One region of the Lacticaseibacillus huelsenbergensis genome, then DNA from elsewhere that is predicted to be linked to it. Evidence: riboswitches for the same ligand, from Rfam matches in the RefSeq annotation. Region 1 holds a riboswitch; each other region holds the start of a gene.
What was found. A riboswitch is a leader RNA that binds a small molecule or an ion and turns the genes downstream of it on or off. The one in region 1 is predicted to bind lysine.
Positions count from the first base shown of each region.

Region 1 (3,284 bases):
ATCATCGTCATTGACGATGTGCCAGCGGAAATCGATCATAACTTCCAGCCAGAAACAGAGCTGATTGGTGATATTTCCCAGACACTCGATATTTTAGTCCCGTTACTGCGGGGTTATCAGGTTGCGCCTGAAAGCAAGCAGTATCTCACAGAGTTACAGGCCAAATTACAGGAAAGTGATGTTCCGCCAGCCCTCTCAGATCAAAAAGTCTTACACCCGCTCAGTATTGTGGCCGCATTGCAAAAACGCGTGACTGACGATATGACAGTTGCTGTGGACGTCGGCAGTCACTATATCTGGATGGCCCGCCATTTTCGGAGTTACGAACCGCGCCACTTGCTGTTTTCCAATGGGATGCAGACGCTAGGGGTTGCTTTACCTTGGGCGATTGCGGCGACTTTGGTACGTCCGGGCAAAAAAGCAGTTTCAGTGTCAGGCGATGGCGGCTTCCTTTTCTCGGGGCAAGAGCTAGAAACAGCCGTTCGTTTGAAGGCTGATTTGGTTCATATTATTTGGAACGATGGCCATTATGATATGGTAAAATTCCAAGAAGAGATGAAATATGGTCGGGCAGCAGGTGTCGACTTTGGTCCGGTTGATTTTGTGAAGTATGCAGAAGCTTTTGGTGCCAAGGGTCTGCGGGTCAATAAACCGAGTGAACTTGGCAAGGTGCTTGATGAAGCGTTTGCGACTAAAGGGCCAGTGCTGGTTGACATTCCGGTCGATTATTCCGACAATGCGGAACTCGGCGCGGCAATGCTGCCTGACCAGATTTATTAATCGTTGGCGGCAGGTTGATTCTGGGCGGCTGCAGGCCCAACCCTGCGCAAAAGGAGGGACTTCTTTTTGGAAACGGATCGATTGTATCAACATGGGACACTGGCAATGTTAGTGCCTGGTTTGTTTGCCGGAACGCAGACAATTGAAGCGTTGTTGCAACACGGTGACACTGGTATTGGCACGTTGACCGGCCTTGATGGCGAGTTGATTATTCAAGCCGGCAAAGTTTATCAGGTGAATGCACAGGGGACTGTTCGTGAAGTTGCAGCGGATGAGAAAGTGCCGTTTGCGAATGTTCATTATCAAGACGATGTTTCGGCCGGGAAGCTTCAGGGGTTGGATCTGACCGGGTTTCAGAAAGCGGTTCTTGATCGGTTACAAACGAGCAATCTTTTTGCGGCAGTTAGGGTCGAAGGGACCTTCACGCAAATGCACACGCGCGCTGTGTTGCCGCAACAACCTCCTTACCCGACGTTGACAGAGACGGCTTCGGGCCAAAAAGAATTCCATGCCGATAACGTCAAAGGCACGCTGATCGGGTACTTTTCACCGGATCTTTATGCCGGTGCGGTATCGCCGGGTTTCCATTTGCACTTTTTGTCGGCTGATCATCACATGGGCGGGCACATTCTCGGATTTGAGCTCGACAGTGGCGAATTATTTTTACAAAAGTTTAGCGACTTTCAGTTACACTTGCCAACCGATGACGAACCGTTCTTAAAGCAGCACTTTGACACGGCTAGTTTAGTCGATGACATCCGCAAAGCTGAAAATTGAGTTAAAACCGGGTGAGAGCCGGTTGCCGTTAGAAACAAGACATGATAACGTGAACCATAATCAAGATTAGAGGTCGCACCGCTCATCAGTCGCAACTGCAATGGCCTGAACGCCAGATGCGCAGTTGTTAAAGGGAAAGGTGCCGAAATGCCGGCTTAGTTCAGTAAGGCGGTGTTGGGTCAGTGGATAACATCTGCTGGACTGTCGCGACTATCGCGGGGCGCTAACAAATCGGATCACGTTTATTCATGACGAGAAGTAGAATAAGCCGATGGGTTAGTTACTGACACCCACCGGTTTTTTTGGTGCTTAAACGCCCTGTAACCGTAACAAACCCAACGTTTAACATCTCACCCATTCAGCAAAGGAGTACATTTGTGGCAAAGTCAGCAACGAATCAGGTAAAGCGAGAACTCAAAACCCGGCATCTTTCAATGATTGCTCTCGGCGGCAGTATTGGCACCGGACTTTTTGTCGCCAGCGGCAGCGCGATTGCAACTGCCGGCCCGGGCGGCGCTATCGCGGCATATATTGGTATCGGGTTAATGGTGTTCTTTCTGATGACCAGTTTAGGCGAAATGGCCACCTATGTGCCGGTATCCGGTTCCTTTTCAGAGTACGCCAGCCGGTTTGTTGATCCGGCGTTTGGCTTTGCCTTAGGTTGGAACTACTGGTTTAACTGGGCGATCACCGTTGCCGTCGATGTTTCAACAACGGCCATTGTGATGCACTTCTGGTTGCCGGATGTGCCGGGCTGGCTGTTTTCGCTGGGCTTTTTGGCGCTCATTTTTACGATTAACATTATTTCCGTTAAGTCGTTTGGCGAAACCGAATATTGGCTGTCATTAATCAAAGTGATCACTGTCCTGGTCTTTCTGGTCGTAGGTTTGTTGACCATTCTGGGGATCATGGGCGGACACGGTCCCATCGGCTTTAAAAATTATACGACCGGGGCGGCGCCGTTTGTTGGTGGGTTACCGGCAACATTAGCGGTTTTCGTGGTTGCAGGGTTTTCTTTTCAAGGTACCGAGCTAATCGGAATTACGGCGGGCGAAAGTGCCACCCCGGAAACCAGCATTCCCAAGGCGATTAAGCAGGTGTTTTGGCGGATCTTATTGTTCTATATTTTGTCTATCGCTGTCATTGCCGCCATCATTCCTTATACCAGTCCGAACCTGTTAGGCGCCAGTGTTGATCAAGTGGCAATTTCTCCGTTTACGCTGGTTTTTGATCGAATTGGCCTCGCCGGAGCGGCCAGCGTGATGAACGCCGTGATTCTGACATCGGTTTTATCGTCTGCCAATTCCGGCATGTATGCTTCAACCCGAATGTTGTGGGCCATGGGCGGATCCGGATTTGCGCCACGCGTTTTTCAAAAAACGAATACGCGCGGTATTCCGATTGCAGCCTTACTACTGACGACGCTGGTCGGTGGTTTGACATTTTTAACCAGCATCATGGGACCCCATGTTTACCAACTGTTGGTCGCCGCATCCGGTCTGACCGGATTCCTAGCGTGGCTTGGGATTGCGGTGTCGCATTTTCGCTTCCGCCGTGCGTTTGTGAAGCAAGGGCATGATGTTCATGAGTTAAAATATCATGCAAAATGGTTCCCGGTTGGCCCGATTTTGGCGATTATCATGAGCTTAATTGTGATTGTGGGTCAGGATTTGCAAGCGGTGCAACATTTTGCATGGGGACGCCTACTGATTTCCTACATGTCGATT
Region 1 covers NZ_CP120687.1:10,951-14,234, reverse strand. Annotated here, with positions in the region: gene alsS (acetolactate synthase AlsS) at 1-780, shown strand, start outside; gene budA (acetolactate decarboxylase) at 847-1,557, shown strand; lysine riboswitch at 1,617-1,791, shown strand; gene LHUE1_RS00045 (amino acid permease) at 1,935-3,284, shown strand, end outside.

Region 2 (3,284 bases), 1.1 Mb from region 1:
TTTAATATTCACAATGAACTCATTCGTGACCGCTGGCAGGGAGTTACGAACCGCTTGCGGCAGGATAACTTTCATCATGGTTTGTAGATGCGTCATGCCCAGCGCACTTGCTGCTTCGAACTGTCCTTCATCAACGGAAATAATCCCGCCACGGATAATTTCAGAAATGTAGGCGCCAGTGTTAATCGAAACAATCAAAAGCGCTGCGGTGGTGCGATCCATGTTCAGGTGCCAGGCTTGGGCGGCGCCATAATACAAGACCGCTGCCTGAACAATCATTGGCGTGCCACGGAAGACTTCGATATACAAGGAAAGCAGCCAATTGATAACTGCCCGCAAACCGCGCTGTCCCAACTTCTTGGGTTTTGGCGTGGTGCGAATAATCCCGACTAACAGGCCGATGATGAAGCCAACAAGAGTGCCGACCAAGGCCAGTAACAACGTCATACCGGTACCACGCAAGAGCATCGGCCCATACTGTTTCATAATGGCCATGAACCAGTTGCCGCTCTTTTCGGTCGAAGGCTGATTATCGACCGCCTCATTCATCAGGCGTGCCCGATCTTTTTTGGAAATCGTAGCGAGCAGTTCATTGATTTTAGCTTTATTGGGATCGTTTTTCCGCAACCCGATTGCCAGGTTGGTGTCGCTGGCATCGGTTTTAAATCCCTGACCCTTGGCAAAATGGATATACATCAGGTTCGGGTTGGCGCGTTCTGCCGTGATCCCTTCAGGAACTTCGGAAACGTAGCCGTCAATGGTGCCAGACTCCAAGGCCACCCGCATTGCCGGGAAATCGTTCATGGCCGGTTCCTTGACGACCCCTTTGATTTGGTTAATGGCCTGATAGTGATACGTACTGAGCTGCGCTGTCACTTTGGCGCCTTTAAAATCAGCAATGCTCTTGGCTTTTGCATATTTGCTGTCTTTACGGACGACCATGGTCAGATTGGAAATGTAGTACGGATTGGTAAAATCAATCGTTTTGCGCCGATCCGGTGTTGGTGACATCCCGGCGATAATAGCATCGATTTTGCCGGAAGTTAAAGCAGGCGGCAGGCCATCCCAAGAGGTTTTGACCACGACGACTTTCTTGTGCAGTGCTTTGGCGACTTTCCGCGCAATCTGAACATCGTAACCATTAGCGTATTCATGACTGCCTTGAATCTTGACCGCATTATTGGCATCTGTGTTCTGCGTCCAATTGAACGGTGCATAGCCGGCTTCCATACCGACTTTGAATGTGTTGTCATCGCTCGCAGCATTGACTGGCTTAGCAGCAAAACCGCCAAGCAGCAGACTCAATACGAGCCCCAGCACACCCAAACGTGCAACCCAGTGTTTTTTCATAAAATGACATTCTCCCTTCTTGTAGTGGGAAATAGAGCTGGAACCAAAAAATCGACCTTTATTGAACAAGCAATAAAGGTCGATTCCATCGATTTTAGTCATAAACCAGAATCATAGCGCCCCGAAGCAACCTGCTTCGACAGTCCATGAGTTATGCGCTCATGGCCCAATGCGGATCGTCCGAACACGGCCCGACATTTCGGCGGCGGCACTTACGACTGGTTCAACATGATCCGGCACTCCCCAGTTTTCGTTGCCCACCGCAACCTCTATTTCTTGGTGGTGTATTTAAATGTCAAAACCGAGTGTAGCGGAATGGGAGGTGGATGTCAATTGGATGTGAGCGTGAATTGGCGCGGTTAGAAGGCGGTGTGTAAGTGGCATAGGCGTGATGGCCGGTTTTTGGCTATTGCGTCTGAGGTCCATACATACAGACTTCTGCGGCAGTGAACACGTTATGGTGGAAGAAGTTTATATTAGCAGGCATACTTACGAGAAGCATTTTTGAACCGCTGTCAAAACATAGAAACAAAGGCTAAGACATTGTTAAGGATGTGCAGCGCGATGCTATAGCGTAAATCCCCAGTCAGCGCGTAGACGGAACCAAATAGCCATCCCATGGTGCAGTAAACCAAAAGATTGACGGTGAAATGAGGTTCGTGAAGCAAACCAAACACGAAGCCAGAGACCAAGACAACGAAAATTTTGCTCATAATAGTGTTCTTGTTGAAAAAATAGTTAAAGAAAATGCCGCGCAATATAAATTCCTCAATAATTGGTGCCGCTAATACAGCGTCAACACTGGCTAATAATGGCGCAGTTCGAATGAATTTGTTAACAAGCACCTGATTCGTGGCATTGTCCGCGTTGAAAGGCGTGAGAGATTCAACACACAGCAACCCGAAGAGAGACGCAACCCCAATGAGAAATATGAGTATGTTCTTTCTCGAAAGTGGTTTTAGGCCATAGCCATTTGGATTAAAACGTTTCAATTGCCGGAAATATAGCCAATGAAGAAACCAAATGAACGCCCCTTTCAATATTAGTTCAATCACTAGAACTTCATATTGGTCTTGCTGCAATTTGCTGATTGTAAAAAAATCATGGAATTCAGTTAAGATATCAAGCAGTAAGATGCCTGTGAGGAGAAGAGAGTGCTTTAGCAGTGAACCGCCAATGGATATTATTTTCCCCAATTATCTGTCCTTTTTTAGACTTTTGAATGCTATAAAAACTGGACTACATAAATACGCGCCCATTGTAACAATTAGCGTTAATGGTTAACAAGTTTAAAAATAGGCACAGACTAAAAATAAAAACATACAGATTAACAAATGCAAAGCGCAGAAAAATATTTCGATTTTGAAAAAATGACAAAACGTGTTAAATTTGTCTAATAAACTTCTCATAAAAAGAGGCGGGTGCTGATGGCGGAGGAGCCTGTCAAAGTCGGGGCCTATTTACGGGCGTTGCGTCTTGAGGAAAATGACTCATTGGAAGAAATTGCGGCGGGGATTACGACGGCCGCTACTTTGTCACGCTTTGAACGGGGGGAGACCCAGCTCAGTGCAGCCGTTGTTTTAAAACTGTTAACGCGCTTTGATCAAGATGTTGAATTGATGCAACAAGGCTATCGGGCATTGAATCCGGAGAATTTTTTCCAACAGGTTAACCGGGCCACGGTTGCCGGTAAGTCAGCGTTGCAGGTGTTAGCGCAAAAGCAGTATCGCTTGTGGCGACAAACCGGGCTGATTTTTTACCGACTGAATCAGATTAATATTCTGGCCCACAATGGGTATACGGATCCGAGTTTTCAGACAACACCACAGATGAAAGCCGACGTTATCAAGTATTTGAAACGGATTCGGTACTGGGGATTGTATGAGCTTGATCTCTTTGCCGCCACCTTGGTGATCTATGATCATGAGCAACTG
Region 2 covers NZ_CP120687.1:1,106,845-1,110,128, reverse strand. Annotated here, with positions in the region: gene LHUE1_RS04970 (ABC transporter permease subunit) at 1-1,350, opposite strand, end outside; lysine riboswitch at 1,457-1,630, opposite strand; gene LHUE1_RS04965 (CPBP family intramembrane glutamic endopeptidase) at 1,866-2,546, opposite strand; gene LHUE1_RS04960 (helix-turn-helix domain-containing protein) at 2,778-3,284, shown strand, end outside.
Region 2: another riboswitch for lysine. It lies ahead of LHUE1_RS04970 (ABC transporter permease subunit); the one in region 1 lies ahead of LHUE1_RS00045 (amino acid permease).

Region 3 (3,284 bases), 1.3 Mb from region 1:
GCTTCGGAACAAAATGCTGTTCGGGAACAATCATGGTCCCAGGAGCATCGGGATGATTAGTGTTCTTCAAATTAATGGGAATCTGTCCCGCAATGGCTGGCAAAATTGCTTCATCATGAAAAACGCCAAACCCACCATATGAAAGCTCCCGCATTTCCCGATAAGTCATTTCCTGAATCATCTGGGGATTTGCCACCACACGCGGATCAGCTGCGGCAACCCCATCCACATCGGTAAAGTTTTCATATAAGTCGGCGTGAAAACCGTTGGCGAGAATGGCTCCGGTGATATCGGAACCGCCGCGCGAAAAAGTGGCAACGGCACCTTTACTGGTATACCCATAGAACCCAGGCACCACCAGCACACCCAGCGGTCGACTAAAAGTTTCCAAATGCGTGTAAGTTTCACGTGAAACTTCCGCATCATTCGGATCATCGGTCACCACGATGCCCAAGTCTTTCGGCTCGCCATAAGTAGCTTCAATACCTTCATGATTCAAAACGGCGGTCATCAGAAACGCATTCAACTTTTCGCCGCGAGCCTTGAATCCGGCCAGAAGATAATCGCGATTGGCAAATGCCTTTTTCGGTAATTGGTATAGTTCTTTTCTGATTTGCTGCATGACTTGGGGATCAAGTCCGAAATCATCGGCGATTGCGTGATAACGCGCAACAATTTCGGTAACGACTGCAGTTGCATTTTCATGGCGCAAGACCGCTTGGGCATACTGAATCAACAAGTCTGTCACTTTAACGTCACCGGGATGCCGTTTACCAGGCGCGCTAGTCACCATCACCTGCCGCGCAGGATTTGCTTTCATGATTGCCACAACTTTGGCAAACTGCGACCCATTTGCTAATGATGACCCGCCAAACTTTACGACCCGCACGATAAACTGCCTCCCTAATGGGTTCTCTATCGCAAGCAACTCGCAGCTATTCGCTCACAGACATCGCGTTTCGCCAACTCGTTTCTGCAAATGAGAACTCTGTCATTTTATTTTGTACTTTAGCAGACTCTCGCAGAAACACAACCCCCAGCGGCGGCGGAAAATCGGCATGTTCTACCGGCATTGCATAGAAACAAAGTGTTGAAATTTGTTTCTAATTTTTTTGCTCAAACAGGTGGCGAGTGAGTTTTGGGTATCAGGTGACGAAAAGTTAGTTGGTGCAGGAACGTGCCTGTATGTAAAGAGTTTGAGCGCAATGGCTAACGCTCACTGGTTTTCTCTGCTGCTCTCGTTAACGCGTTCACTGGGCCAGAAACCTGCGTGTAAGGACCTCAGGCGCAATGGCCAAGTTCGGGCCATCACGCCTGAGGCCACTTACACTCCGGTTTCTAACCGGCCCAGTTCACGCTCTTGACGCTTTCGTTTTTTTATTATAGTCTGGTGATAAACAGATAGAGGTTGCAACCAACATGAGTATCCGAATCGAGCGAGATCCTTCGCGGTGACGTTTGGTGAAAGGGGCGGTTGCCGAAATGGGGGCGCCGGGATCGGCAAGCCTGTTGGGCCAGGGTTGAATAAATCCTGTACTGTCGCTTAGAAACCTAAGCGGGGCGCTATCATTCAAGTAGATTGCAAGTTGGGATCTTTTTGTTTGACGCGTGGCCAAACAAAAGGATCCCTTTTCGTTTGCCATTGCCCTGCCGTAACGCGTTCACTGGGCCAGAAACCGGCCCAGTGAACGCTCAAGGAGGATGCCTGATATGAATTTTGCTACAAATCAAGAAGGTCAATTAACCATCGGCGGCGTTGCGGCCAGTCAGCTGGCGCACACGTTTCAAACGCCGCTTTACGTGTATGATGTCGAAGCGATTCGCCACCAGATTCGCGCGTTTAAACAAGTTTTTGAGGCTGCCAACGTCCGTTATGCTGTCAGTTATGCTTCCAAGGCGTTTGCGACCATTGCGATGTACGATATCGCGAAGGCTGAAGACATTCACGTCGATGTGGTTTCCGGCGGAGAATTGTACACGGCTAAGGCCGCCGATTTTCCCATGGCAAAAGTCAGCTTTCATGGCAATAACAAAAGCAAAGCTGAGCTGCAACAAGCACTGGATGCCGGCGTCGGCACGATCATCGTGGACAATTTTCATGAATTGGATCTGCTTGATGAGCTCTTGAACGCAGCAGTTGGCCAACAAGATGTTTTGATTCGGGTCGCTCCTGGGATTAGTGCCCACACCCATGCTTATGATCAAACTGGTCAAACCGATAGTAAATTCGGCTTTGATCTTGAAAGCGGACAGGCAGATGAAGCAGCCAAGCAGATTTTAGCCGACGAACATCTGAATCTGCTCGGCATCCACGCCCATATCGGTTCGCAGATTTTTGAAGTAGCCGGATTTGAAGCCGTCACCCAAAAGCTGCTGGCTGTCCTTGACAATTGGCACCGGCAATTCGGTTTCACCCCGCAAGTGCTCAATGTCGGCGGTGGTTTCGGGATTGCTTACACCAGTCAGGATGATCCGTTGCCGCCAGAAGCGTTTGTCAAAGCCATTCTGAGCACCCTCAAGACGCAAAGCAGCCAGCTTGATTGGCAGCTTCCGGCAGTCTGGATTGAACCGGGGCGGTCGATTGTCGGCCCCGCCGGCTACAGCCTTTACACGGTCGGCAGCCGTAAAGACGTACCTGGGCTGCGGCCATATGTTGCAGTTGACGGCGGCATGGGCGACAACATTCGGCCCGCCCTTTATCAGGCGCAATACACTGCGGTGGTTGCCGATCACCCGACCGCCAAGCCAACCGAGCATGTCCATCTCGTCGGCAAGTACTGCGAATCCGGGGATATTTTAATCGACGATGCCCCATTGCCCGCCACGCAGCCAGGTGATGTCGTTGCCGTTTTCGACACCGGCGCTTATGGCTACTCCATGGCATCCAACTACAACCGCAACCCGCGGCCGGCCGTCGTTTTCGTTGAAAATGGCCAAGCTCAGCTGGTCGTCACGCGCGAAACTTACGCTGACTTGATTCAGCACGATCACCACTACGCCGCACCGAGCTCGTCAGCACCCGCAACCACCGCCAACAACGCTACTACCGCAACCAAATAGGAGGCCATCATGGCACAATTAGACACCCAAAAGATCATTTCAACCATTGCCAACAGTCAGAAAACAACACCCGTTAAGGTCTATCTCAAAGGCGAGTTAGCTGATTTGCACTTTCCAAAAAGTGTTCACGCATTCGTTGGGGAGCACACCGGAACGGTCATCGGCGACTGGGCGATTATCCAGCCAATTCTGAAAAAGGCCAAGCTTGATGATTACTATGTCGA
Region 3 covers NZ_CP120687.1:1,318,932-1,322,215, reverse strand. Annotated here, with positions in the region: gene LHUE1_RS05915 (aspartate kinase) at 1-889, opposite strand, end outside; lysine riboswitch at 1,395-1,574, shown strand; gene lysA (diaminopimelate decarboxylase) at 1,711-3,060, shown strand; gene dapD (2,3,4,5-tetrahydropyridine-2,6-dicarboxylate N-acetyltransferase) at 3,070-3,284, shown strand, end outside.
Region 3: another riboswitch for lysine. It lies ahead of lysA (diaminopimelate decarboxylase); the one in region 1 lies ahead of LHUE1_RS00045 (amino acid permease).